DNA from 4 places in the Qipengyuania sp. CAU 1752 genome. Region 2 is predicted to be linked to each of the others. Evidence: predicted binding sites of a transcription regulator. Region 2 holds the regulator's gene; each other region holds the start of a gene.

Region 1 (7,236 bases), 1.3 Mb from region 2:
AAGCTGGCCCGCGCGATTGGCAGTCCAGGCTATCCAGCCCCCGAGGATCGTCTGCGTGAGCGGACCCGGGAAGCGGTCCGCCGCAGCCTCTACCCCGAAGGGCCTACGCGGCATCTGTCGGCGATCATCGCCGATGGGGACAGGCGTGCAATGCTGAAAGATATCACCGCGCCGACCCTCGTGCTGCACGGTGAAGACGATCCGCTGGTTCCGGTCGAGGGCGGCCACGATACCGCCAAGCATATCCCGGGTGCCAAAATCCGCACAATCCCCGGTTGGGGTCACGACCTCCCGATGGAACTGGTCGATGATATTGCCGATGCCATCGCCGGGCATGCGCGGGACGGTTCCTAGGAAAAAATTCGGAACAGCACCTGCCCTAGCGCGTTTTTTGGGTGACCTGCGGGACAGAGCCCGCAACGCAACTTGGGGAAACCATTATGAAGAAGTTTATTGCAGCCACCGCTATCCCGGCCCTGTTTCTTGTCGCTGCTTGCGGCCCTGACAGCGCGCGCGAGGAAGCTGGCGATTCGCTGGAAGAAAGCGCTGACGCAATCGAAGATATCGGCGACGATCGTGCCGAGGCTCTCGAAGAAGCTGCCGATGAAGCATCGACCGATGCCCGCGAAGACCGGCTCAACGCCAAGGCGGAACGGATCGATGACGTGGGCGACAATGCCGCCGACGCGATGAACGAGAAAGCCGATGAAATGGAGTAATCGGTCAATGTCGGCGAGAGCCGGCCCCGATTGAAAATGGAAACGGGCTTCGCGGTAACGAAGCCCGTTTCTTTGTGCAGGGACGGTCTGCGGATCGGCGTTTCATGACGTGGCTTGCCGGGGGTGGACAGTCACGCGAGCCGATGGGGTCCGCCGTCTTCCCTCACAATTCTGGCGGTTGGGCTCAAAGTGCCCGGCATCGCCTGCGATCCTTCCGCAGGTTGGACCGCCAACGATGCCGGTGCACACCCGCCGGTCGTCAACCGCCCGGCGAATTGGCGATGAAGCCAATGGCGACGTAGGTCGCAGCGGGGGTCTTCGACGCAATGCGTGCGCGTTCGCTCTGCGCAAGCTCTGCTTCCAGTTCGCGCATTTCGACGTTGCTTGTGGCTACGATGATATTAGCCAGGAACCGCTGGTTGCGCCCTCGCTGTCCATTGATCGGCTCCAGCTTGCGCACCGAGCGCATGGCGATACGATCCAGTGATGCAGACCCGGACTTGCGATAGAAGTCCGCATTCACGGGCTCGCCATTCTCATCGGTTGCGAAGGTCACCTGGACGATACCTCCATTGGCGCTCGAATAGTCGTAAAACTTGAGCGTCCGGTCCAGGGTGCGGTCGAGATCGGCCGACACTTCAGCCACGACGTTGGGAGAAACCCGCTCCGGCTGGACCAAGATTTCCGGGGTCTGCGCGAATGCAGCGAAAGATGTGATGGCCAGCGTAGCGGCGGTGAACGATGTGAGTAGAGTCTTCATTTCGATCATCCTTTTGTTTGGGGGGGGATGATCGGCTATTTGGCGCCCGACTGTCGTCACAAGGCATATTATGAATCTTGCTCGCAACGACCTAAACAGTCGATCGAGAATTCCATTACCTGCGGATCGTGGGATTCCTGCTGCGAAGAATAGGTGGCGACCCAGCAAAGTCAATGTTCGCGACTAACGGTTCACCGTAAAATCGAGCAAGATCATGAATTATCGGTAATAGTGCGAGTATCTATTTTCGTTATGAAATCAATGCAGTTTCACTTGATACCATTCGACTCGCCACTTGCCCGCCATATCGTTCATACATAGTCGGCGGAGAAGCGCGGCACACTTGGCACGGCTTGCCCGAGGGCACGCGCGACAGGCCGCGAGGGCAGCTAAGGGTGACCATGGCCGAGTGATCCCCGCCAAGCTACTCAATGCGTGGTCGGGACATGACGGGGGTTCAAAAAGTCCAAAAATTGCTTGCAGACATCACGATCGGGCGCACATTGATTCCGAAGCTGCAATCACCATATTTTTCTTCACAGTTTGATTTAGGGGCTTGCGCATCACAGGACCCAAGCATTTCCCATGCGTCGCGGCGTATCGACCGGCTAACACACCGCGGCGGATTGCCTTGAAGCAGCTTAAATCGGCATTTACCCTCTTGCGTGTGTGACCCGGCTGATTCAGTATCTAGTGGTTCGCTTCGCAGGTGAACCCCAAAACCTAGTCTAAACGGTCCGCCAGCACGCATTTCCGCGAGATCCGGCGAATCACCGAAAGATCTAGGTCGGATGAATTGCCTGTGGGTGAAACGGGGGACAGTCAGGGGACGGGAAAACCCAGCACGACTGGCTTCGTGGCATAGCGCGACGGCGAAACGGAATCGTCCTCGACTGTGTGGAACGAATGTGGAACAAAGGGCGACCTACGAGTCGCCTTTAATAACGAGAGCGGGGCGAGAGACATGGATTTCAAGGCTGGAGACGACCGGGCAATGGCTACCGAGACGCTGGACACAGACGAAAGCGACACCGATGCCACTGGCACGAAAGCCTCCGGCAAGAACGAAGCGAAAGCGGTTGCAATGAAGCAGAATGATCAAGGTTCGGACGAATTGGTAGCGGATGCCGCTGCCGGGGCCATGGCCGAAGTGGTCAAGGCTGCAGCCAAGCCCGAGGTAGACAGCAAGAAGGTCAATGATCGTCGCTTCACCATCGTCACCGACGAGACGCGCGATGCCAATCTGACCGAGTTCGGCAAGGAAACGCTGATCGATCGCTACCTGCTGCCGGGCGAGAATTTCCAGGACCTGTTTGCGCGTGTGGCCGATGCCTATGCCGACGATCAGGATCATGCCCAGCGGCTCTACGATTATATTTCGAACCTGTGGTTCATGCCGGCGACCCCGGTGCTTTCCAACGGCGGCACCAATCGTGGCCTGCCGATCAGCTGCTATCTCAATTCGGTGTCCGACAGCCTCGAAGGTATCGTCGGCACCTGGAACGAGAATGTGTGGCTGGCCTCCAAGGGCGGCGGCATCGGCACCTATTGGGGCAATGTTCGCGGGATTGGCGAGCCGGTCGGTCTCAATGGCAAGACCAGCGGCATCATCCCCTTCGTGCGCGTGATGGATTCTCTCACCCTCGCCATCAGCCAGGGTTCGCTGCGGCGCGGCTCGGCAGCCTGCTACATCGACGTCCACCATCCGGAAATCGAGGAGTTCCTCGAGATTCGCAAACCGTCGGGCGACTTCAACCGCAAGGCGCTGAACCTGCACCACGGCGTGCTGCTGACCGATGAATTCATGGAAGCGGTCCGCAATGGCGACGAATTCGAACTGAAATCGCCCCGGGATGGCAGCGTGCGCGGCAAGGTCGATGCGCGCAGCCTGTTCCAGAAGCTGGTCGAAACCCGACTGGCGACCGGTGAGCCCTATATCGTGTTCTCCGACACGGTGAACCGGATGATGCCGAAGCATCACCGCGATCTCGGCCTCAAGGTTTCCACCTCCAACCTGTGCTCGGAGATCACCCTGCCGACCGGGATCGACCATCTCGGCAATGATCGCACCGCGGTCTGCTGCCTGAGCTCACTCAATATTGAAAAATGGGACGAGTGGAACGGCGACAAGCGGTTCATCGAGGATATCATGCGCTTCCTCGACAACGTCCTGCAGGACTATATCGACCGGGCCCCGGACGAAATGGCACGGGCCAAGTATTCGGCCAGCCGCGAACGCAGCGTGGGGCTGGGCGTGATGGGCTTCCACTCATTCCTGCAGGCCAAGAACCTGCCGCTGGAAGGGCCGATGGCCAAGGCCTGGAACCTCAAGATGTTCCAGCACATCCACGCCAAGGCGTGCGAGGCATCGATGATGCTGGCGCAGGAACGCGGCGCCTGCCCCGATGCCGAGGAAATGGGTGCGATGGAGCGTTTCAGCTGCAAGCTGGCAATCGCGCCGACCGCCTCGATCAGCATCATCTGCGGTGGCACCAGCGCCTGCATCGAGCCGATCCCGGCCAACATCTATACCCACAAGACGCTGTCGGGCTCTTTCGTGGTGAAGAACCCCCACCTCGAAAAATTGCTCAAGAAGAAGAGCAAGGATTCGACCGCGATCTGGAACTCGATCCTCGAACGCGGTGGTTCGGTGCAGCATCTCGACTTCCTCGACGTGGAAGAAAAGGCGACCTTCAAGACCAGCTTCGAGATCGACCAGCGCTACCTGCTCGAATTCGCGGCTGACCGTGCGCCCTATATCGACCAGGCACAGTCGCTGAACCTTTTCATCCCGGCCGATGTCGACAAATGGGACCTGATGATGCTGCACTTCCAGGCTTGGGAGAAGGGCATCAAGTCGCTCTACTACCTGCGCTCGAAATCGATGCAGCGAGCCGGTTTCGCTGGCGGGGTGGAAGCCGACAACACGACCGATGCAACCAAGTTCGAACTGAGCGCCAACGCCGGCGAGCAGACCGATTACGAGGAATGCCTCAGCTGCCAGTGATGCGGCAGCACGGTTCGTGATTTGACGTCAGCCCCGGCCAAGGGGCGGTAGCTCGCGCAGGGTCTGGAATTCACGTGAATGCGATTAGTTCAGGCGCAAGCCGAGAGGGCCGGTCACTGGGCTTGAAGCATCGGGTGCGCGATGCGCTCGCCCCCTATCCACGCCTGTTTTTGCCCATCTACCGCACTCTCGCTCCCGAGAGCCACGCTCGTTTGGCAGTGTCACATGACACCCAGATCGTGATCGAAGGCTTCCCGCGCTCGGCTAACACCTTCGCAGTTGTCGCCTTCAGCCAGGCACAGGGCGGCCGGCAAGTGCGCATCGCCCATCACCTGCATGCCGAAGCGCAGATTCTGGCCGGGGTTAAGCGCAAACTACCGGTCATCGTCCTGATCCGAAGGCCCGAGGATGCTATTCGCAGCCTCAAGATCGCTTTTCCGGATCAGGATGAGAACCGGATGTTGCGGCTCTACTTGCGCTTCTACCGCGCTATTGAGCGCGTTCGCGAACAGGTGGTGATCGCAGAATTCACGCGCACGACCAAGGATTTCAGCGCGATCCTGCGGCAAGTGAACGAGCAGTTCGGCACCGATTTCGCGCAATTCGAAGATAACGAGACATCGGTGCAGGAGGTGTTCGACCGCATCAGCGCCATCAACGCAGGCGGCCATCGCAATAGCAACCTTATCGCCAGGCCGGCCGCCCACAAGGACGAGGCCAAGGATAAGATTGCGCTCGACCTGGACCCTGCCAGGCTTGCGCAAGCGCAAGACCTGTTCGCCAGGCTCATCGATGAGAATGGGCCGTCCCGGTCCTAGCTGGCCAGCCGGTCGACCCGCAACTCGATCCGCTCTGAAGCAACGACGCGGTTCCGCCCCTCGCGCTTGGCCTGGTAAAGCGCGCGGTCGGCGCGCGCTGTCAGATCGGACAAGTCGACCGAGGCCTGTGAGCCGGTCGAAGCGATCCCGATGCTGGTGCTGATGCGTTGCCGGGTGCAGTCGCGGATCGGGATGTCGAGCCTCTCGATGGCGCGGCGGACCATTTCGGCCACCTGCTCCGCTTCAGTGACCGAGCGACTGCGGAACGCGGCAATGAACTCTTCGCCCCCGAACCTCGCGACCAGCCCGCCGATGTCGCGGAATGCACTTTCGAGGCATTGACCCACTGCGCGCAAAGCGCGGTCACCGGCCTGGTGCCCATATTGGTCATTGAACCTTTTGAAATGATCGAGATCGATCATCATCACCGTTACCTCTTCCTGCTCGCCAATGTTGGCTCGCTGATAGGATCGCGCAAACAACTTGCTGAAAGATCGCCGGTTGCTGAGGCCCGTCAGCGCATCGCGTTCCGACAATTCGCGCAACACCCGGATGTTCTGTTCGAGCTCGGTCTGGGTGAACCGGTCGCGAATATCGAACAGGAATGCGCGCTCGTTCTCGGTGGTATGGCGAAAGGCAATCGCCAGCGCGGCACTGCAGACGAGCAGCGAGATGAGAACATGCTGCAACATGACCATGCCCGGCAGGGCGTGGGGCCACAGACCCGTAACGAAAATTGCCGCGCAAAATCCAATCGCAAAGCCAAGCTTCTCATTGCGCAACAGCGGCAAGAGCAAGAGTGCCATGCCCAGCAACAGCGAACTCGACATGGTATAGCGCGTGGCAGTCGCCGCATCGGCGTAGCTGGCGAGGTGCACGACGATGGTGCCGAATGCGATTATGGTGCACGAGACGCCCAGTTTGAGAGCCCTGATCTTGATGCGGTAGGCATTGGCAATCAGGATCAGTCCCGGCATCAACACCAGCGCGACGCGCAGGAACATACCCCTGATCATCTGATCCGGAAGAGCGATGGCATCGAGCAGCATCGTGATGACGGCGATAGCGAGAGTCACGATCAGGAAGTATCGAAGTTCGCGGGCTGTTGCCCGACGACTTTGGGTGAGATAGGCGCGTTTCAGGGCGTCCGGCCAAGTGGCGAACCCGTGCCGACCGACAATCGCCTCGGCAAGCGCATCCTGCAGTTCAGAATGCTCCAGCGATGTCCCAAGGACGGTCAACTTTCCTATTCCCCCTGCCCAATAGCCCTTCGCCCGTCGTAACGCGGGCCAAGCACAGTCTTGGCATAAAAGCCTTAATGAGCCGTTTGCCAGGCTGGATCGACCGCGATCACGCCCGGATCTGGCGCTGCGCCATAGCGGTGAAATGCCGCGCGATCGGCCGACTTTTGGCAAGTATCGACAGAGCTTGTTCGTGCACGATCCCGGACAAGACCAAGGGTAGCTGGCTGGCCAGGATTGGTGTATGGAACGAATAGAGAACTGCCAACATTCCACAGGCTGAACCTCGGCGCGCTGCGGGTCGGGGCCAAAGCGGGGGATAAGCCCCGGACTTTGTGGCGGGATTGCTATCGAATCACCTTCGTGATTCATACAGTGGGAGTTCACGTCATGGCTGCCAGACACAAGATGTCGTTGTCTGGAGCCTGCAATACAGCCGTATTGTCTACTATATATTGATTGCCAGAACCCGCACCGGAGATTCGTCCATGTCCCTTCTCGAAGCCCGCAAGACCTACAAGCCCTTCGAATATCCGTGGGCCTACGACTTCTGGAAACGCCAGCAGCAGATCCACTGGATGCCTGAAGAGGTGCCGCTGGGCGAAGACTGTCGCGACTGGGCGCAAAAACTGACCGAGCACGAGCGCAATCTGCTCACCCAGATCTTCCGCTTCTTCACCCAGGCCGATGT
Region 2 (7,236 bases):
GGTCGGTGAAAGCCTTATGCGACAGGACGATGTTGAGGTCGCAACCCGCGCGCTGCTACAAGGCGAATAATGGCAAAATCACTCACTCATCTCGACGAGACCGGATCAGCACATATGGTCGATGTCGGCACCAAAACAGCGACACATCGAATGGCGCGTGCGCGCGGCGTAATTCACATGAGCAAGGAAGCGCTTGCCGCTATCAAAGCGGGGGATGCGCCCAAGGGAGATGTTCTATCCGCAGCGCGTATCGCCGGCATCATGGCTGCCAAGAAAACCAGCGAACTGATCCCGCTGTGCCATCCCATTGCACTCGATGCAGTAGACATTGAGTTCGATTATCTGGAGGACGGGATCGCGGCAACTGCCAAGGCTTCGCTGACAGCGAAGACCGGCGTGGAAATGGAAGCGATGACCGCGGTCTCGATCACACTGTTGACAATTTATGATATGGCCAAGGCGCTCGACAAAGGCATGGTCCTGGGGGATATCCGCCTGATCGAAAAGCGCGGCGGCAAATCGGGGCACTGGCGAGCGGAATGACCGCGACGGGTCTCTCTGTCGAACAGGCGCAGGAGCGAATGCTGGCACTGCTGGAACCGCTGCCAAGCGAGACGATGTCTGTCGAAAATGCGCTTGGTCATTATCTCGCCTCTCCGCTGGTCGCGTCCCGAACACAGCCCCCTGCCGATCTGTCGGCAATGGATGGATACGCAACAGCCGGTGCTGGACCATGGCAAAGAGTGGGCGAAAGCCGTTGCGGCGAGCCCTACGACGGTAGACTCGCGTCTGGACAATGCGTGCGGATCTCGACCGGAGCGATCCTGCCCACCGGTTCTCAAGCGATCCTTATCCAGGAGAATGCGGGCGTCGAAGGCGGCACGGTAACCCCGCTGGAACCGGTCGAAGCCGGAAGGCACATTCGACGCGAGGGCTTTGAATTCGAGGCCTGCGATCAACTTCTGTCGACGGGCACACGGATCGCCCCGGCACAAGTGGCGCTTGTCCGCGCAGCGGGACAAGCGCAGGTCGAGGCAACCCGCCGCCCGCTCCTGGCCATCCTCGATTGCGGCGACGAACTCTCCAGTGATCCCGCACAGTGCGCGGTCCACCAGATACCTGCCAGCAATGCCGCCATGCTCGAGGCCTTGGCTGGCAGCCTAGCCGGATCGGTCGAAAGACAACCTCCCCTGCCCGACCGGCTGGACAACATCGTCGATGCGTTGGAAACACATCGTGATGCAGATATGCTCGTCCTGACCGGCGGAGCTTCGGTGGGCGACCACGACCTCGTCCGACCAGCGCTCGAGAAAATTGGCGCCAAGCTGGATTTCTGGAAAGTTGCCATGAAACCGGGGAAGCCCCTGATGGTGGCGCAGCGCGATGCCCAGATCATTCTCGGCCTGCCCGGCAATCCGGTCTCGGCTTTCGTCACAGGCTTCTTGTTCATGCTGCCGGGGCTGCGAAAGCTGGCAGGCGCAGCCGAATGCCTGCCGACCAGATTATTACTCCCTCTCGCCAAAGAGCTAGGCCCTGGTGGCGCACGGCGCGAATTCCTGCGCTCCCGCTGGACGGCCACAGGGCTCGTCCCGCTGGGCGAGCAGGACAGCAGCGCCGTTCGCTCACTGGCCGCTGCCGATATCCTGGTCGACAGGCCCGCGCATGGCAAAGCCAGCGCCGCTGGCACGCATGTCCCCTGCTATATTCTACCAAGTGGCAGAATTGCTTGACTTGACCCTTTTGGTTTCCTAATTGTTCTGCATTCGTTCGCATTCGCGTACGATTTTGGAACAGGCCATCAGGGAGCCAATGTCCATGCTGACCGCAAAGCAGCACGAATTGATCCGCTTCATCCAGCAAAGGCTGGAGGAGACAGGAATTTCGCCCTCTTTCGAGGAAATGAAGGAAGCGCTCGACCTCAAGAGCAAGTCGGGGGTTCACCGCCTGATTTCGGCCCTGGAGGAACGCGGTTTTATCCGTCGCCTGCCCAACCGGGCGCGCGCACTGGAAATACTCAAGCAGCCCGAGGATGCCGTCGGTGGCGGTAAGGCGCAGGCGCCTAGCAATGTGGTCGATATCCGCACTGCTGCTCCGGTCGCGCAGGCGGCTCCCGCCAATGACGTCATCGAGATTCCCCTGCATGGGCGGATTGCTGCCGGCGCTCCGATCGAGGCGCTGGAAGATCACCAGTCGCTGCCAGTTCCGGCAGCGCTGCTTGGCCCAGGCGACCATTACGCGCTCGAAGTATCGGGCGATTCGATGATCGATGCCGGGATTTTTGATGGTGATTATGCGCTTATCCGCCGGACCGACACGGCCCGTGACGGCGAAATAGTGGTGGCGCTGGTCAATAACGAGGAAGCGACGCTCAAATATCTGCACCGCGAAAGCGGGCGGGTGAGGCTTGATCCGGCCAACGCCACTTACGAAGCGCAGGTCTATGATCCGCACCAGGTCCAGGTTCAGGGCAAGCTGGCCGGATTGCTGCGACGCTACCACTAGGATTGTCTCGGAGAGGAGGGGCCCTGTCCCCGCAGGTATTGCCCCCCGTGCAAAGGGTGTCCCGCCCTATTGCCGCTCCCTCCACTCCCTACCGCGCCACCAGCCATGCTCGCCCTCGGTTTCGGCGACGCTGGCGAATTCTTCTTCTGACAAATACAGCGCTAGACCGCCCGATTCCGTCAGGAAACGACGGTCGGTCTTGAGCCAGCGCGGCCGACAACTCCGAGGCAACCACCTGTCGGCAATGACGATATCGGCGCGTTCACAAGCCGCGGCCAGCGCTCGTTCCTCCACCTGGTCCCGGCTTCGCGCCATCAACAAATGCCAGTCTCGATCATTGCGACGCAGCGAGATGGAACAGAATTCGCGGCTGCAGCGGGCGCGCGGCCAGTTTTTGACAGCTATCGGTTCCCCGTCCATCCCGGCCAGTTCAAGCAGATTGTCACGCGCGTAGTCGGACCGGCTCTCGCGCAGCATGACCAGGTGATCCCGCTCGACGATCCCGACATGGCGACCGTCATTCGAGATAAGCACATCCGGCGTCGGAGTTGCCGACAGCAGCATTGTCGCCACGATGGCCGGTGCAAATCCCAACAACCTCGCGCGTCCTCGCCACAAGGCCAGCCACAGCCCGCCGATGACGAACAGGGCCAGCGTGCCAAGGCCCATTTGCGGCATCAGCTTGACCGCACCTGGCTGTCCGGCGGTGAAATGGGCGATCCACAACAACAGGTCGAGTGACTGTCCTGCCAGCCACCATGCTGGCGCTCCCAGCCCCAATATGTCGAGCAACAGGCCAAGTGCGATCAACGGCATCGAGACGAAGGTCACCAGCGGTATCGCCACCACATTGGCGAGCGCGCCGTAAAAGCCAGCACGATGGAAATGATACAGAACGATCGGCATCAGGGCGATTTCAATAACCAGGCCGGTCACCAACAGCATCAGCGCGCGGCGTCCGACATGGGTCCACCAGCCTTCGTCACGCGGGGCGAGAAACCGCTTCACCGGCTCCGCATTGTGCAGCGCGATGATGGCGATAACGGCCGCAAAACTCATCTGGAAACTCGGCCCGATCAGGGATTCAGGCCACAACAGCATGACAAAGGCCGCAGCGACGGCAACCATGCGTAGCGAAAGGGGTTCGCGCCCCAGGGCGATGGCGATGAGAACCAGCACCGCAGCCGCGCAGCTTCGCACAGTCGGTACCTCGGCCCCGGTTAGCAGCGTGTAGCCGATCCCAGCCACTGCACCGACCGCTGCTGCCACCAGCGGCAGTTTGACCCGAAGCACCAGCCACGGCCACAACGCCAGCAGCTTCAAAGCGAGGAAGTAGGACGCGGCGACGATCGCGCTGACATGCAAGCCACTTATCGAAAGCAGGTGGGTCAAGCCGGCATCGCGCATCGCGTCGTCGTCCGCCTCGGAAATGGCGCCGCGATCTCCGCTTGCAAAGGCAGCCGCGATGGAGCCGGCAGAGCCGTCCAGCTGTCCGCGAACGTGACCTGACAGGAAACGTTGTAATGCTGCCAGACCGCTCGCCTCGGCAGGTGGCTCGACAATCTCGATTTCGCCGATCACCGATCCGGTTGCAGCGTAGCCATCGAACCAAGCCCGACGTGCGAAGTTATAGGCGCCCGGAACCATTGGCGGAGCTGGCGGCATCAGCCGGGCACGTAGCCTCAGAATGGCGCCTTCGCGCATGTCGTCCGCTGCCAAATCCAGCGGGACATTCAACCTGATCTTGCGCGCGGCCCCGGCCTCTGCGTCACGAACGGCGAGCACCAGCCTTATTTGGTCGCGAGATGGCTGTTCTTCACGCTCGAGCACCCGTCCGAGGTACCATTGCACTGTCGGCGCGGGGATGGCCTCGGCCCCGATCATGGCCGAACGCGTCCAGATCAACCCGGTGCCGAAACCTGTAGCCATGGACAGCGCCAGTAGTGCCATGCCGAGGTGCGGCAAGTGGCCCCGGGACTGGATCTGAAAACCTGCCAGCGTGAGCAGCCCGCAACCCGCCATGACCGCCACCCACCCCCACGGGTTTGGCAGGAAGAACCACAGCCCGATCCCAAACGCCAGCGCAACCGCTATCCACGGCGCACGATCAAAACCGGAATCGGCGAGCGCGCGTTCGATGCCGCCCGCCATGCTGGACAAGCGCCAACGCGCCTGCCAAGGGCGTTGCTGCATTGCAACATGACCCGACCCCGGATCGCCTGCAACTGGTATCTCGGGCGCGCCGTTGGTCGCCATGAAACCGATTGAAAGGAAGCTGCGCCAGATGGCAAGCACTGATGGAGCCGACACCGGAACGGTCGTCACCCGTTTCGCGCCCTCGCCGACCGGATACCTTCACCTGGGCGGAGCCCGGACTGCCCTGTTCAACTGGCTGTTTGCACGCCACCATGGCGGTAAAGCGCTGCTGCGGATCGAGGACACCGACAAGAAGCGTTCGACCCAGGACGCGATCGATAAGATCATTGAAGGGCTCGATTGGCTCGGCCTAGAATATGACGAGGAACCGGTGTTCCAGTCACAGCGCGCCGAGCGTCATGCCGAGGTCGCCAACAAGCTGCTGGAAGCCGGACACGCCTACAAGTGTTTCGCCACGCCGGAAGAACTCGAAACGATGCGCGCCGAACAGCGCGCCAACAAGCAACCACAGCGTTATGACGGGCGCTGGCGTGACCGCGATCCGTCCGAGGCGCCCGAAGGCGCGCCGTTTGTAGTCCGGCTTAAGACCCGGACCGAAGGCGAAGAGCGAATCGTCGATGCGGTCCAGGGAGAAGTCACTGTTCGCAATGCCGAAATCGATGACTATGTCCTGCTGCGCGCAGATGGCACGCCGACCTATATGCTTGCGGTGGTGGTCGACGATCACGACATGGGCTGCACCCATATCATTCGCGGTGACGATCACCTCAACAACGCCTTCCGCCAACTGCCTGTCATCCATGCGATGAACGAGATCGAGGGGGACTGGCGGGTGCCTGTCTACGCCCATATCCCGCTGATCCACGGGACTGACGGAGCCAAGCTGTCCAAGCGTCATGGTGCGGTCGGCGTCGAAGCCTATCGCGACGAGATGGGTGTGCTGCCCGAGGCCCTGTTCAATTATCTCCTTCGCCTCGGCTGGGGCCACGGCGACCAGGAGGAATTCACGAGGGACCAGGCGGTCGAGCTTTTCACGCTTGATGGCGTGGGCAAGAGCGCTTCGCGATTTGACACGAAGAAGCTCCTCAATCTCAATGGCTACCACCTCCGCGAAGCCGACAATGTCCGGCTGGCGAAGCTGGTCGCAGGCAAGATCGGTCCGCAGGCCGATGAAACCTTGCTCGCTGAAGCGATGGATGTTCTGAAGGTCAGGGCCAAAGATCTCAACGAACTGGCAGAAAGCGCAACCTTCCTGTTCGTCACCCGGCCGTTGCAATTGACCGAGAAGGCCGCTGGTTTGCTGGACGACGAAGGGCGCGCCAGATTGCGCGAGGTTCACGAAGCGCTTGCGGCTGAAAATGACTGGACAATCGAAGCCCTCGAAGCCACTACAAAGGCGCTCGCCGAGCGACTTGAATTGGGGCTCGGCAAGCTTGCGCAGCCCATGCGAGCAGCTTTGACGGGGACGACCACGTCTCCTGGAATTTTCGACGTGCTCGTCCTGCTCGGCAGGGAAGAGTCCCTCGCGCGGATCGACGCGCAGGCGACCCCCACCGAATAGGCCGAGCAACAACAATTTGTAGGAGAACAAGTATGGCAGACACGGCAAAGCTGGAGCTGAACGGCCAGACGCATGAATTTCCTGTGCACCAGGGTACTACTGGCCCCGACGTGGTCGACATTCGCAAGTTGTACGGTGCAACCGGTGCCTTCACCTTCGATCCGGGCTATAAGTCGACTGCCAGCTGTGAAAGCGCGCTGACCTATATCGACGGCAATGAAGGCGTTCTGCTCCACCGTGGCTATCCGATCGGGCAGCTCGCCGAGAATTCCAGCTTCATGGAAGTCAGCTACCTGTTGCTAAACGGCGAACTTCCGAAGAGCGACGAGCTTGACGATTTCACCTACACCATCACCCGTCACACCATGCTACACGACCAGCTGCGACAGTTCTATCAGGGTTTCCGCCGCGATGCGCACCCGATGGCGATCATGTGCGGCGTGGTTGGCGCGCTGTCAGCGTTCTATCATGACAGCACGGATATCTCGGATCCCGAGCACCGCAAGATTTCAAGCCACCGGCTGATAGCCAAGATGCCGACCATCGCGGCCTGGGCGTACAAATACTCGATCGGCCAGCCTTTCATGCAGCCGAGCAATGACCTCAGCTACACCGGCAATTTCCTGCGCATGACCTTCGGCGTTCCGGCCGAGGAGTATGAGGTGCACCCGGCGATCGAAAAGGCCATGGATCGGATCTTCATCCTCCATGCCGACCACGAACAGAATGCCTCCACCTCAACCGTGCGACTGGCCGGTTCGTCAGGCGCCAACCCGTTCGCTTGCATCGCGGCCGGTATTGCCTGTCTGTGGGGCCCGGCGCATGGCGGCGCCAACGAGGCCGCGCTCAATATGCTGCAGGAGATCGGCACGCCCGACAAGATTCCGCACTATATCGAGCGCGCCAAGGACAAGAACGACCCGTTCCGCCTGATGGGCTTTGGCCACCGCGTCTACAAGAACTACGACCCGCGCGCGACCGTGATGCAGCAGACTTTGCGCGAAGTTTTCGAAGCG
Region 3 (7,236 bases), 830 kb from region 2:
AGCGGCGCGGACATCCCGCGCGAAGGCAGCGGGAACCTGGCTTTCAAGATAGCGCGACTGCGGGGGGTGGGGTCTGCGATGAGCCAGTTGCTGCCTCGCTCGCTGGTCGAGCGCAGCCTGTCACAAAGCGTTACCAACCAAAACATCGTCACCGATGCGGCGGTCGATCGCTATTGGGAAATGGCGCGCTATCCCGGGAACCGTGTGGCAACTCGCGCACGCTTCAGCAGGAACTACGAGCCCTTTGCAGCCGAACGCGTTGCAATGGTCAGCGTGCCGGTGCTGGTCATGTGGGGCGAGAAGGACGCACTGATCCCCTTTGCTGCAGCTGGTTGGTATATGGATCATCTGCCCAACGCCGAACTGGCCAGCTATCCGGATATCGGCCATTTGCCGATGGAGGAGACGCCTGTCCGATCCCTGCGCGACCTTCAGAACTGGCTCGTCAAAATCCTGCCTAACGCTGCAAGCGACGCCAACGCCGGATAAGACGGGCGGCTTGCTTGCCTCTCCGGGACGCGGCGCTAGTGTCGCGACATCGGGTTGGTGGGTATCCAGGTTCGTGGTGAAAGGGAGTTCGCGTGCGGAAATTGGGAATGATCGGGGGTATCAGCTGGATTTCTACCCGCACCTATTACGAGCAAATCAATCGGCTGGTACAGAAACGTGAAGGTCCGCGCGCTAGCCCGCCGCTGGTTATCGAAAGCCTCGACTTCCGTGACTTCTCGCGGCTCGAAACAGACGAGGAATGGAGCCGTGCAACCACATTGCTGGTTGAGGCGGCCAAGCGGCTGGAGCAGTCCGGGGCTGAAAATATCCTGATTACAGCGAATGCCATGCACCGCGCCTATGACGAGATTGTGGAGGCGATATCGATACCGGTCCTGCACATCGCCGACTGTACCGGTGCGCGGATGTCGGAAAAAGCTTCGCAGCAATCCGCCATCCTGGGAACGCGCGCGGTGATGACTGAAAGCTTCATGCGCGAGCGGCTGGTCTCGCACGGTGTCGACCTCATGCCGCCCGAACCAGGGCATGTCGAGCAGCTTGAGAGGTTGATCAGTGAAGAGTTGAAGCTGGGCAAGGCGAGCCGCGACGCGGAGCGTTCGCTCAAGTCGATCATAACCTGGTACGAACAGCATGGTGCGAAGTCGATCATCCTTGCCTGCACGGAGCTGGAACTAATTGTCGACGTCGATGCCAATGTCCTGCCGATCTACGACACGGCTCGCATCCACTGTGAAGGTGCGGTTGACTGGATTTGCGGCGAATAGTTGCGCGGTTTGGACTGAGGGTGGGCGGCCTAGACCAAGCCCTTTCTCCATGTTGCCCGATTGTTCCCGTTGCCGCGATTCAGGCGCATGCCTACACCAGCCGCGATGTCGCCTTCACCCCTCGCTTCCAATCCTGCCCGCAGCCGCGGTCGTGAGTTCGGTCATGCTCAGAGCGAAACGCGGGGTCCGCGCAGTGCATTCCAGCGTGACCGCGACCGGATTATCCACTCGATCGCCTTCCGGCGGCTGAAATCCAAGACACAGGTCTTCGTCGCGCCCGATGGCGATCACTACCGCACACGTCTGACACACAGCCTCGAAGTAGCGCAGATCGGCCGCGTCATTGCCCGCGCGCTCGGCCTCGACGAGGATCTGACGGAAGCCCTTTGCCTCGCGCACGATATCGGCCATCCGCCATTCGGCCATGCCGGGGAGAAGGCGCTGCACGATGCCGCCTTGCGGAATGGCGGGTTCGACCACAATGCACAGACGCTGCGGACACTGATGCGGCTCGAATGTCCCTATCCCCTGCACGATGGACTTAATTTGAGCTGGGAGGTGCTGGAAGGCCTGGCCAAGCACAACGGCCCGGTTATCGCCCCGCATCCAGCTCTGGCCGAGCTCGACTCCGATTTTTCGCTGGATCTGCCCCAATGGTCTTCGCTTGAAGCCCAGGTGGCTGCGGTGGCGGACGATATTGCCTATGACAATCACGATATCGATGACGGGCTGCGAGCAGGGTTTCTGGTGCTCGACGACCTGCTGACGATCGAATGGGTGGCCGACCAGTGGCGCGAGGTCGAAACGCGATTTCCTGCCGCACCGAGAGATCGACTGCTGCGTGAACTAGTGCGCAACCAGATTGGTGTGATGGTCAATGACGTGATCGCCCATACGCAATCGATGACCCGAAACATGCAGTGCAGCGACGATGTCCGCGCTGCTGACACGATGTCGGCAGGATTTTCGCCGTCGATGCATGAGCAGGAGCGGGGCCTGAAGGCATTCATGTACGAGCGGCTCTACTATCACGAGCAACAGGTCGAAGCGGCTGAAAAAGCGCGTGACGTTATTTCACGCCTGTTCGCGGCATACGACCAGGACCCGGATCTGATGGGCGGGCCGTGGACCCGGGACCTGCCCACCGAAGAGCCGTGGCGGTCGCGCCACATCGTCGATTACATCGCCGGCATGACCGATCGTTTTGCGCTAGAACAATGCCGACGGATCTACGGCCAAGCACCTGCTGGCCTGTCCAATGTCTAAGCGCATGATGTCCGCCAACGGCAAAAATGGATTTGCGCGCCATTCCGGTATAGGTCGCTGTTTAGACAATAACTATCGAATTGGTCGTCCATCATGACACCTGTGCGCATCGCCCTGATCGGAGCAACTGGCCTAATCGGCCAGGAGGTCCTGCGGCTGGCCGTGGGACGGGATGATTTGCGTATTGTGGGCATCGCCCGGCGGGAAGTACCCCTGCCTGAGGGCGCGCGGATGGAAGTGTTCGTGGCCGAACCGGACAAATGGGGTGATGCCTTGGCAGCAGCGCAACCCGACGCCCTGATCTGCAGTCTCGGCACCACCATGGCGAAAGCCGGTGGAAACAAGGACGAATTCCGGGCGGTTGATCGTGATCTGGTTCTTGCCACTGCCGAAGCGGCGCTGGCCTCCGGCGTGCAACGTATGGTCGCGATCAGCTCAGCCGGTGCCGAAGCCTACTCCAAGAATTTTTACCTGCAGGTCAAAGGTGAAACCGAAGCCAAGCTGTCCAAGCTCGAGTTTCTGCGACTTGACATCCTGCGTCCGGGCCTGCTTCGCGGGCACCGCGGCGGCGACCGGCGTACCGGAGAGCGACTGGCCATCATGGCCAGCCCCATCATCGACCTCTTCATGCATGGCCGTATGCGCTCGTTCCGCTCTATCCCCGCCACCAAGGTTGCCACGGCGGCTCTGGCGCTCGCCATGCGCAAGACGCGGGGCCGTTATGTACATGATAACGAGGGCATCCATCGCGCAGCGAATACGCTGCCAGTTCTCGAGCAGGCGGAATAGGGGCGCAAGCCATGTGGATTTCGCTGTTCGGGTTCGTCAACATAACAGCAATAGTCGCGTGGGCCATCCTCGCGCTCATGCCGCGTAAGCCGCTGTTGCTGGCTATGGTCCTGTATCTCGGTGTGGGAATGCTCTGCGTTATTTACGCCGTCGGCCTGATTGGTATCCTGACCGGCGGTTTTGATCCGGTCGGGCCGACTGAGGCGGCAGTCGATTTGATAACCCTGGAAGGGGTGCAGTCGATCTTTGCGTCACAAGGCGGCGCGGTAGTAGGTTGGACACATTATCTGGCGTTCGACCTGTTCGTCGGGCTCTGGATTGCGCGCGACGCCGACCAGAAGGACGTGGGCCGATTGTGGCAATTGCCGATCTTGGCGGCGACTTTCCTGGCCGGCCCCATCGGCCTGGCGGTATGGCTGCTGGGACGGGAAAAATTTCGAGGCCCACGCACGACTCCGTCGCCGCTCAGATCATTCAGATAACCCGATCGCCCGCTTCACCAACCGATTCGATATCGCGCCCAAGGCCTTTGACCGTATTGCAGGCGGTCGTGGTCGTTGCGATTGCAAAAATACCGAGCGCCAGCAGGGCTTTGCGTGTCTTGGTATGAGCCATGTGAAAATTCCTTGGTTAGGCAGATAGATACTAAACCGCCTTGGCAGCATCACGTTCCTGTAGATCGGCTGCGCGTTTTAGTCGATGCTCACGCCACGCGACGAGCATTCCGGCCGCGATAATGAGGGGCGCGCCAAACCATAGCGTCGAAGGTGGCAGTCGGTCGAACACCCACCAGCCAAACAGAATCGCCCAGATCAGTGAGGTATAGTCCATCAGCAGGATGGTCGCCGCTGACCCGAACCTGAGTGAGCTGGTCAGGAGCAATTGCGCTGTCGCTCCGCAAAGGGCCATTGCTACGATGATAAGCCAGGTCAGGGGATCGTGGCCCGTCAGGACAAACGGCAAGGTCACTGCGGCGAGGGGGGTAGTCAGTGCGGTGAACCAGAAGATGATGCCATATGGTGTTTCGGTGGTGTTGAGATCCTGGATCTGGAATGAAATCAGCGCCACCATGAATGCGGCGATGAGCCCGACCCCCACGCCGAGCAGATCGACCGAGCCGGCGCTGCCGGGTTGCATGACGATCACGACCCCCGCGAACCCCAGTGCGACCGCGCTCCAGCGATAGAACCCGATTTTTTCGCGGAACAGCACAAGCGCAAGCAGCACCGCAAATATGGGGGTTGTGAAACTGAGCGTTGTCGCTTCGGCGAGTGGCAAAAGGATCACCGCGCCGTAGACGAAGCCCATGCCTGTTATCCCGTAAATCGCCCTGCGGGCATGGGCGTCGAACCGTCTTGTCCGGATTTCGGCTAATCGGCCCAGCGCTGCCATCAGCAATACGACGGCGACAACGGTGATGGCCTGCCGCCAGAATATCAGTTCGAACAAGTGAACGCCGCGGGTCCCGGCCAATTTGACCAGCATCGCCATTGTCGACAGCGTCAGTGCTGTCAGCAGGCGCAAGCCCAGCGCTAGCAGGGGTCGGGGCAGGGCGACGGAACCATCCACCCGCGTGCCCCTAGTGCAACCGCGCGGTGATGCCCATATGGCAGCGCGATGGAATTTCTTGAGCGTGTAATCTTTGCCAGCGATGCCGAACTGCTCGCCCTATGGGGCGTGGGTCTCTTGATGGTTGCCGGATTCGCGACGCTGATGGAACGGCGCCGCATGAAACGCGCCCGAATCGACCGGGTGGGTTGGGTGCCGTGGTTCAGCCTGTTCTTCGTCAGCGTCATCATCGGCGGCGGCCTGCTGGCGCTGGCAATACCGGGAATGATGCAAGGCTGACCGAGCGAGTCTTAGAGGCAGGCTTCCAGGTAGGCCTGGTCGAACCCGAACTGGCGGGCCTTTTCCAGCGTATACGGACGCAGGCCGCTGGAGCGGAACTCGCCCAAGATCTTGCCGTCCTCGCTCTCGTCCAGATACTCGAACTTGAACAGTTCCTGCGTCACGATCACGTCGCCTTCCATCCCGATTACCTCGGTAACATTGGTGGTGCGGCGTGAACCGTCGCGAAGGCGCTTGACCTGAACGATCAAGTCGACACTTTCCGCGATTTGGCGTGAAATGGCTTCCTTGGGGATCTTGATGTCGCCCATGAGGATCATGTTCTCCATACGGCCAAGGCATTCGCGCGGGCTGTTGGCGTGCAACGTACACATCGAACCATCATGACCGGTGTTCATGGCGGCCAGAAGATCGAAACATTCCGCGCCACGAATCTCACCCAGGATGATGCGGTCAGGACGCATACGAAGGGCGTTTTTCACGAGGTCGCCGATGGTGATCGCGCCCTGGCCTTCGAGGTTGGGCGGGCGAGTTTCGAGCGGCAACCAGTGCGGCTGCTGCAAACGAAGCTCGGCCGCGTCCTCGATCGTCAGCACGCGCTCGCCCGGATCGATCATCTTCGACAGGGCGTTGAGCATTGTCGTCTTACCCGAACCGGTACCGCCCGAAATTACGATATTCATCCGGCACGCGCCCGCGATCTTGAGCGCGGTGCACATCTTCTCGCTCATCGAACCGAAGTCCTTGAGCATATCCAGCGTGATCGGTTTCTCGGAGAATTTACGAATCGAGATCGCCGTGCCCTTGAGCGAGAGCGGCGGGACGATGACGTTGACGCGGCTGCCGTCCTTGAGACGGGCGTCAGCCAGCGGCGTAGTCTGGTCGACGCGGCGGCCGACCTGGTTGACGATGCGCTGGGCGATCTGGAACAGGTGCTGTTCGTCGCGGAACCGGATCGGCGCGATGGTCAGCTTGCCGTTTTTCTCGATATAGGTCTGGTCGGGTCCATTGACCATGATGTCGGAGACGTCGGGGTCATTGAGCAATTCTTCGAGCGGGCCGAAACCGAGCAGCTCGTCGATAAGAACCTTTTCGAGCGCGAATTGTTCGCGACGGTTGAGCGTGACCTTGAGTTCGGCCAGCACTTCCATGATGATCGGCCGGAATTCCTCCGACAGCTCTTCCTTGCTGAGAGTGGCAGCTGCTTCCGGATCGACGCGTTCGAGCAGGCGGGGTAGGACCTGTTCCTTGATCTTATGGACGCTGGCTTCGAAGCCACCGACATCCTGCGCTTCGTGAACCGCGTTGGCGCGATCCGCGAGCCGGGTCATCGCGTCGTCTTTGTTTGGAGCAGAGGGAGAAGCGGGCGCTTCGCCTGCGTTTCCACCGTCTCCGGGGAGGGGCGGGAACTGTTCGCCGCCTGGCGGTGGCGCTTCTTCCGACTTTTTGGCGCTGCCACCCCGCATGGGGCGGGCAACACCGAATGCGGGACGGCTACCGGGTGCCATACCTCCTGGCCCGTTCTTGCGTCCGAATGCACTCATTTCCTGTCCCCCAGGCTCATCACAATAGATTTCGTCGGACTGCCTAGCCTGCGAACTCGCAAATTTGGCCTTCCGGGAATTCGTGAATAGGTCGGAAACCTTATTTTTTTCCTAAAGCGAGCCTTTCGCCGACCCTTGCATCGAACCTGCCGCGAGTGTGCAGAACCGCACTCCTCCTAGGGTTGTGAAAGTAAATATTGCTTAACTCCGAATGCTTAATAGCCATCCGCATGAGTGCATCATTTCCCACTTCTCGCGTACCGGCCATGGGCCTTCGCTTGGCCCATGGTGCGCCTGTATGGATCGGCATCGCTCTGGGGGTCATCATGCCGGTTGTCTCGGCGCTGGTCTATCCGACCTACATGCACCAGATGGAGGTGCCGGCTCTGGAAATTTCCCGATTGCTGGAACTGCCCTTCGTGGTGTTCGAGTTGGCGATCATCTTTTATGCCTATCGCTGCGGAATGGACCGCAGCGCCGCATGGCAGGCTTTACCTCGTGACATAAAGTTCGCG
Region 4 (7,236 bases), 210 kb from region 2:
TTAACAAATATCTTCAGAGCCGCGGGTTTTCGAGCGGCGAGATCCACGGCGATATCGACCAGGCCACCCGCAACAAGGAACTCGAACGGTTCAAGTCTGGTGACATGAATATTCTCGTCGCCAGCGATGTTGCTGCGCGCGGGCTCGACATCAAGGGTGTCAGCCACGTCTTCAACTACGACACGCCATGGCATCCCGATGACTATGTGCACCGTATCGGCCGCACAGGCCGTGCCGGCGCCAAGGGCCGCGCCTTTACGTTCGTCGCACCCGAGGATGCCGAGGCCATCGACAATGTCGAGAAGCTGACCAAGAACAAGATCACGGTGTTCGGCAAGAGCGATGTCCGGGTCGAGATGAAGGGGCACGATGCGGAGGCCAAGCCGGGCTCGCAGTCGGGCGACGAAGAAAAGCCCAAGCGCCAACGCAAGCCTCGCGAAGAAAAATCCCGTGACGACAAGCCACGTGGCGACCGACCCAGCGAAGATGCGCCCCGCGAAAGCAGGCAGCGCGAGCGCAAGCCGCGTGAAGCTCGGCCGCGCGATGACCAGGCTTCAAACGAGGAGGCCTTCGTCGAAGACCCAAGTCCGCGTGGGGAAAAGCCAGCCAGGAAGAAAGCTAGCGCCGATTCCAAGCCGCGCGGCGCAAGTGGCAGAGGTCGCCGTGATCGCCAGGAAGCGCCGGTGGAACCGGGCGAGTGGAACGGGCCCAAGCCCGGCTTCCTCGACGTGTCATTCCGCGGGTAATCCATCGGGCATTTTAACGCTTCCCTTACCATGGACGGTCCATGGCAAGGACCATGGATGCACTTGCGACAACTACGCTTGCGCTGGGGCTGAAATTGCTCCCGATGGCCGCGGTGTTCGGCCTGCTGGCACTTGTCTGTAAACGTGAGACAATTGGCGAGGCTTTGCGGCGGTCTCGACACGAAACCGAAACCAACCTTGCGCTGATTCTCCTCAATTACGTGATCTTGGCGGCATTTTTTGCCAGTGCCGCTGCTTGGTGGGCCGAAAGTCTCGTGTTGAGCGACACGCTCGTCGCCTTCTGGCAATGGGCTAACCCGATCTTCGTCGTGGGCGTCACGCTCCTTGTCGGGGAGTTTGTTATTTACTGGCGTCACCGGATAGAGCACCTGCCGACGCTGTGGCCAGTGCACGCTGTGCATCACTCGGATGAGGCGATGACCTGGCTGGCGCTGCTGCGCAAACATCCATTGGCTTATGTCCTCGCGTTGCTTGTCGACGCCGCGCCGCTCTTGCTGCTCGGTCTGCCAGTTTGGGCAATTGCAGGCGTAGCGCTCGTTCGGGCGTTCTGGGGGCATTTCATCCACGCCGACGTTCCGTGGACGCTTGGCAAGTGGGGCCGATGGGTCATCTCGCCGGCTGCCCATCGCCTGCACCATATCGACCAACTAGAATTGTGCGGCAGCAATTATGGCGGCGTGTTGACCTTGTGGGATCATGTTTTCGGAACCTATGTCGATCCAGCGCCCTATATCCAGTGCCGTACCGGAGTTGACGGCGGCTCGCGCGGGTTCGTGGGGGAAATTGCACGGCCCTTCGAAGCTTGGGTCGGAAGCCGGGCAGTCGACGAACCGTCCGAGACAGCCGAAGCCTAGTCCGCCAGTTTCACGAAGCTGTCGATGACGCGCTTGGTGCCGCTTTTCTCGAATTCAATCTCGAGCTTGTTGCCGTCCTGGCTCATCACTGTCCCGTAGCCGAACTTATCGTGGAACACCCGCGCGCCCAGCGCGATGTCGTTGCGCGGAGTTGCCGCAAAGCTGGCGGCACTGCGGCGACTTTCCTTTACCACCAATTGCTTGGTGTCGTAGCCGCTATCCAACGCCCGCTGCCAGCCTGGGCCGCGTGTTTGAGCACGTTCAGGCTTGTCGCGCGCGACATGGGCAAAGGGATCGTCGCTCTCGCTCCAGTTCGCGCGCCACAGAGATGCCCCCCCGGTCATGGTAGTCTCTTGCTCAATCTGCTCTTCGGGTAGGTCCTCGATGAAGCGGCTGGGAATGGAGCTGGTCCACTGGCCATAGATGCGGCGATTGGCGGCATGGAGGATTGTGCATCGTCGCCGAGCCCGCGTGATGGCGACATAGGCGAGGCGCCGCTCTTCCTCGAGACTGGCGAGACCGCCTTCGTCAAGAGCACGCTGGCTGGGGAACACGCCTTCTTCCCAGCCAGGTAGGAAGACATGGTTGAACTCCAGCCCCTTGGCCGCGTGCATGGTCATGATGGTGACCTTTTCCTCGTCCTGGTTGGCATCGTTATCCATCACCAGGCTGACATGTTCGAGGAATTCGCCGAGCGTGTCGTATTCTTCCATCGCGCGGGCAAGTTCGGAAAGGTTTTCGAGCCGCCCCTTGGCCTCGGCGGTCTTCTCGTTCTCGAGCATGTCCGTATAGCCGCTATCGTCGAGCACCTGCCGCAGCAATTCTGCAGGCTCGGTCTTCTCGGCCTGTTCGCGCCAATGGAGGAACCGCCGCAAGAGCGCGCCAATCGTGTTCGAGGCGCGTGCCGGCAACTCGTCGCTATCGGCCAGTTGCAATGACGCCGCTGCCAGCGGCAGGCCGGTGCGTCGGGCATGCTGGTGCATTTTCTCGAGAGTCTTGGCTCCGAGCCCGCGCTTGGGCTGGTTGTAGATGCGCTCGAATGCGAGATCGTCCTGCGGCTGGGCGATGACCCGCAGATAGGCCAGGGCATCACGAATTTCCGCGCGTTCGTAGAACCGAAAACCGCCAATGATGCGATAATTGAGGCCAATCTGGATGAAGCGATCCTCGAATTCGCGGGTCTGGTACTGCGCACGGACCAAGATCGCGACCTCGTCGAGTGATGCACCTTCGCGTTCAAGGCGCTCTATTTCTTCGCCCACGCGGCGCGCTTCTTCCGGTCCGTCCCACACGCCGATGACGCGAACCTTCTCGCCGGCATTGACCTCGGTCCATAACGTCTTGCCGATTCGTTCGCTATTGGCGGTAATGAGCCCGGAAGCAGCGGCGAGGATATGCGGGGTAGAACGATAGTTCTGCTCAAGCTTGATCACCTTGGCGCCGGGAAAGTCTTTCTCGAAGCGCAGGATATTGGCAACCTCCGCCCCGCGCCAGGAATAGATCGACTGGTCGTCGTCCCCGACGACGCAGATGTTCTTGCGCTCCTGCGCCAGCAATCGCAGCCACAGATACTGGACCGCATTGGTATCCTGGTATTCGTCGACCAGCACATATTTGAACCGTTGTTGATATTGTTCGAGCACATCGCGATGGGCCCGGAAGATGTTGAGCACATGCAGCATCAGGTCGCCGAAATCGCAGGCATTCAGCTCCTTCAGCCGCTTCTGGTACATCTCGTAGAACTGCGCGCCCCGCCCGTTGGCATAGCTCTCGTTCTCGACCGCATCGAGGTCACCCGGGTTAAGCCCGCGGTTCTTCCAGCGGTCGATCAGCCCGGCCAGTTGGCGTGCAGGCCAACGTTTCTCGTCGAGGTCGTTCTGCTGGATGAGCTGTTTGAGCAGGCGGAGCTGATCGTCGGTGTCGATGATGGTGTAATTCGACTGCAACCCGACCAGCTCAGCGTGGCGACGAAGCATTCGCGCACAGATCGAGTGAAAGGTGCCCAGCCATGGCATGCCCTCCACGGCATCGCCGATATGTCGGCCAACACGATGGCGCATCTCGCGCGCGGCCTTGTTGGTAAAGGTGACGCACAGGATCTCGCTCGGCCAGGCTTTGCGTGTAGCGATCAGGTGCGCCAGCCGCGCAGTCAGCGCCGCGGTCTTGCCTGTGCCTGCGCCAGCCAGCATCAGCACCGGGCCTTCTGCCGTCAGCACCGCCTCGCGCTGGGGCATGTTGAGACTCTCCGCATAGGGCGGAAGATCGGTGTCGCCGGCGGCTGTCGCCAGCGGATAGATGGGGGCTGCGTCACTCATGCGATGGGTGAACAGTTAGGGAACGTTAGAGTGCGGGGCAAGGGAGGCTTTTTCGAAATTGGGAACCGAAAGCCACGTTGCTCATTGATTTGGCAACACGGAACGAACGCAAGGACGTAACGATGAAAAAGCTTATTACAGGAACGCTCGCCGCCGCCATGACTATCAGTTTCGGTGCAGCCGCAGCCTTCGCCGACGACCACATGGACTTCAAGCCCACGGAAAAGGTCGTGGTGATAGAGAAGAACGCGCAGGGCAAAGCCACCAAGGTCCGCGTCGGTAACAAGGAATACCCGGTGTGCATGAACTACGAGATGACGGATGGCTGCATCCAGCCGCGTGCAGCCGGTCTCAATTGGGGCAATTGGCCTGCTAATACATGGAATGAAAAAGCCCGATAAGGGTCGCGAATAGCCGCTCCATCCGCCTTCGGGACGGATGGAATGGCTAGGGGGCGGCGATGCTTCGGCATTGCCGCCCTTTTTCTATGCGGAAAGGTGATCGGAAAGGCGGAGCAGCGTCAATTTTCCTTTTCCGACCTTCCGCTCTGTTTCAATGTCGAGGCCTTTTACGTCGACCGCCTCATGCGCTGCGGTTTCTACCGCGATCCAGGTTTGCGACCCGATCCATCCCAGGCGCAATAGACGATCGAGAGCCACCACGCCGGCGCCGGTATCATAAGGCGGATCGGCGAGGATGAGGTCATGGGATACCTTTGCCGGGGCGAGGCTCATAACCGATCCCGCGTTGACGGTCGCCCGGGTGCGGGCATCCAGCGCAATGATGTTGGCGCGCATGGCGTCGAGCGCTGCCTTGTCGTGCTCGACAAAAAGACAATGGGCTGCGCCGCGAGACAGCGTTTCAAGACCCAGCGCGCCGGATCCTGCAAACAGATCGACGACTGATAAACCTTCGAAGCTCCCCAATCGGCTTGCGAGCATCGAGAACAAGGTTTCCCGCGTGCGATCAGCCGTAGGACGTGTCGCGTCCCCCTTGGGCGCCGTCACCTTGCGACCACGCCATTCTCCGGCAATGATTCTCATGGCTTCTTCAGCGTGCTCACGAACCGACCGAGATCGCCCTTGCGGATTTCCACTGCCTGCCCGCGGGGCAGGTCGGCCAATTCAAATGGTCCGTATGCGGTGCGCATGAGGCGGCTGACCTCTAACCCGAAGTGTTCAAGTACGCGGCGGACTTCGCGATTTTTACCCTCGGTAATGGTCATTTCGATCCACTGGTTGCGGCCGGTGCGACGCTCCATATTGGCATCGATGCGACCATAGCGCATGCCGTCGATGGTGATGCCTTCAATCAGGCTTTCGAGCTGTTCCTGCGTCACGTCGCCAAACGCGCGCGCGCGGTAGGTGCGCGGAATGCCGGAGGACGGTAGCTCCATGCGCCGCTTGAGCCCGCCGTCATTGGTCAACAGCAACAGCCCCTCGGTATTGTAGTCCAGCCGCCCGATCGGCATCACCCGCCCGACGTCCTTGGGCAGCGAATTCTTGAGCGCGTCATAAATGGTCGCACGACCCTTCGGGTCGCTTTCTGCGGTCAACAGGCCGGGCGGCTTGTTGAAAGCGAACAGGCGCGTCGGCTCGGCCTTGCCCACTGGCTTGCCGTCGACCGTTACACCGCGCAAGTGTTCGAGGAAGGTCGCGGGTGTTTCCACCTTCTTGCCATTAATCGCAATACGGCCATCGGCGATCATCCGCTCAATTTCGCGGCGGCTGGCGACGCCTGCGCGTGCCAGCAGCTTGGCGATACGGTCGCCTTCGGGCCGGTCGGGTGCGCGTTCATGTCCGGGCTTGGTCGGGGGTGTCATGCGGGTGCCCCTACACGCCGTCACGCTGCGGTGGAAGCGCGAAGCTGCGGGGCTTTCCAATCATATCCGCGGCGCTAGGGTAGCGGCGCATTGGCAAGAGGGTCGAAGAATGAGCAATTCAAAAGCGAACAAGCCGGGCTGGCGCGCGGTCGTAGCAGCTCTGAAGCAGCGCAAGACCGCCTACATGCTGTTGTTCGGCTTTGCCGCCGGACTGCCCTATGCGCTCGTGCTTGGTACGCTCTACGCTTGGTTGTCAGACAGCGGCGAAATCGACCTCGAGACGATGGGCGTGTTCTCACTAATCGGGCTTGCATACGCTTTCAAATTCCTGTGGTCGCCTGCTCTCGATCGCGTTGATATTCCGGGCATGCGGCGGTTGGGCAAGCGCAAGCAGTGGATCGTGACGGCACAGATCCTGATCGGCGCGGCGCTGGTTTCGCTCAGTTTCATTACCCCGACCAATGAGACCATCGGTATATTCAGCCTGCTGGCTGGCCTCGCGGCCTTTGCCAGCGCCACGCAGGACGTGGTGATCGATGCCTGGCGCGTCGACGTGGCCGACGAAGTTGCGACGATCGATATCCTCTCCACCGTCTACCAGATGGGTTATCGCATTGCGGCGCTGGTCGGCGGCGCGCTGGCGCTGTTCCTGGCCGAACGGACAGACTGGCCGACCGTATATCTTACAATGGGCGGACTGATGCTGGTGGTCGGTTTTGCGGGGCTGTGGGCACCCGATGCTGACGCCAAGGCGATGCGCGCACTCGAAGCAGACCGGGGCGACGATCCCTACGGCTTGCGTGTAGCTGGGCAGATCGTTCCGCGCGTGCGGACCTGGGCACTGGTCGCGGTGGGCCTGCTGTGGGGCTGGGCGCTGGTAACCGTCGGCGTGTTCATGGTGCGATCGCTGTCGAGCAATCCGGAATCGCGGCCCGATTCGGTCGAGTTCATATCGACCATGGGACCGCTGATCGTGATTGCGACCGTGGTGCTGCCTTCACTAATCGCGGCCTGGCTGGAAGTGATGCGAAACAAGGGACACCATACCATTCCGGCCCAAGTCAGTGACGATGACGAGATCCAGACGGGTCACTACACCTCACCCTATGCTGCCAGTTCGAGCGGGGCGCGGGCGATGGATCACCTCTATCGTGCGCTGGTGTTGCCGCTGACCGACCTTATCGGTCGGCTGGGCTGGGCCATGATTATCGTGATTGCGCTGGTACTGACCTATCGCATAACCGACGCGATCTGGGGCAGCTTCGCCTATCCATTTTACCTCGGCGAACTGCAATATACCAAGGACGAGGTAGCGGTTGCGTCCAAGTTCTTTGGTGTCGGCGCCTTGCTGCTCGGTTTGGCGCTTGGCGGATATTTGCTGACCGCGATCGGGCGGATGCTGACGCTGACGCTCGGCGCATTTTTCGCCGCAGCGACAAACTTGCTCTACGCCGATCTCGCGCGAGGCGGGGCGGTGG

Evidence for each region. The regulator LexA, encoded in region 2, represses DNA repair genes until DNA is damaged. The targets are predictions, from matches to a motif close to GTTCCNCNCTTGTTCT.
Region 1: the regulator LexA is predicted to act here: its motif matches at 2,379-2,394, upstream of ACXYL9_RS01115 (ribonucleoside-diphosphate reductase subunit alpha).
Region 3: the regulator LexA is predicted to act here: its motif matches at 1,326-1,341, upstream of ACXYL9_RS11375 (deoxyguanosinetriphosphate triphosphohydrolase).
Region 4: the regulator LexA is predicted to act here: its motif matches at 3,945-3,960, upstream of ACXYL9_RS06330 (ATP-dependent helicase).

The regions. Positions count from the first base shown of each region.
Region 1 is NZ_JBTLRE010000001.1:240,823-248,058, forward strand. It holds gene ACXYL9_RS01100 (alpha/beta fold hydrolase) at 1-354, shown strand, start outside; gene ACXYL9_RS01105 (hypothetical protein) at 441-719, shown strand; gene ACXYL9_RS01110 (energy transducer TonB) at 979-1,479, opposite strand; gene ACXYL9_RS01115 (ribonucleoside-diphosphate reductase subunit alpha) at 2,444-4,486, shown strand; gene ACXYL9_RS01120 (hypothetical protein) at 4,561-5,304, shown strand; gene ACXYL9_RS01125 (GGDEF domain-containing protein) at 5,301-6,545, opposite strand; gene ACXYL9_RS01130 (hypothetical protein) at 6,623-6,802, shown strand; gene ACXYL9_RS01135 (ribonucleotide-diphosphate reductase subunit beta) at 7,034-7,236, shown strand, end outside.
Region 2 is NZ_JBTLRE010000001.1:1,495,500-1,502,735, reverse strand. It holds gene trpC (indole-3-glycerol phosphate synthase TrpC) at 1-70, shown strand, start outside; gene moaC (cyclic pyranopterin monophosphate synthase MoaC) at 70-543, shown strand; gene ACXYL9_RS07320 (molybdopterin molybdotransferase MoeA) at 540-1,730, shown strand; gene lexA (transcriptional repressor LexA) at 1,816-2,502, shown strand; gene ACXYL9_RS07310 (ComEC/Rec2 family competence protein) at 2,569-4,758, opposite strand; gene gltX (glutamate--tRNA ligase) at 4,787-6,220, shown strand; gene ACXYL9_RS07300 (citrate synthase) at 6,253-7,236, shown strand, end outside.
Region 3 is NZ_JBTLRE010000001.1:2,323,638-2,330,873, reverse strand. It holds gene ACXYL9_RS11385 (alpha/beta fold hydrolase) at 1-489, shown strand, start outside; gene ACXYL9_RS11380 (aspartate/glutamate racemase family protein) at 597-1,274, shown strand; gene ACXYL9_RS11375 (deoxyguanosinetriphosphate triphosphohydrolase) at 1,380-2,540, shown strand; gene ACXYL9_RS11370 (NAD(P)H-binding protein) at 2,634-3,329, shown strand; gene ACXYL9_RS11365 (ABA4-like family protein) at 3,341-3,811, shown strand; gene ACXYL9_RS11360 (entericidin A/B family lipoprotein) at 3,804-3,944, opposite strand; gene ACXYL9_RS11355 (DMT family transporter) at 3,975-4,898, opposite strand; gene ACXYL9_RS11350 (hypothetical protein) at 4,947-5,177, shown strand; gene ACXYL9_RS11345 (CpaF family protein) at 5,189-6,721, opposite strand; gene ACXYL9_RS11340 (O-antigen ligase family protein) at 6,952-7,236, shown strand, end outside.
Region 4 is NZ_JBTLRE010000001.1:1,286,094-1,293,329, forward strand. It holds gene ACXYL9_RS06320 (DEAD/DEAH box helicase) at 1-746, shown strand, start outside; gene ACXYL9_RS06325 (sterol desaturase family protein) at 788-1,621, shown strand; gene ACXYL9_RS06330 (ATP-dependent helicase) at 1,618-3,936, opposite strand; gene ACXYL9_RS06335 (hypothetical protein) at 4,059-4,337, shown strand; gene rsmD (16S rRNA (guanine(966)-N(2))-methyltransferase RsmD) at 4,422-4,979, opposite strand; gene ACXYL9_RS06345 (pseudouridine synthase) at 4,976-5,758, opposite strand; gene ACXYL9_RS06350 (AmpG family muropeptide MFS transporter) at 5,868-7,236, shown strand, end outside.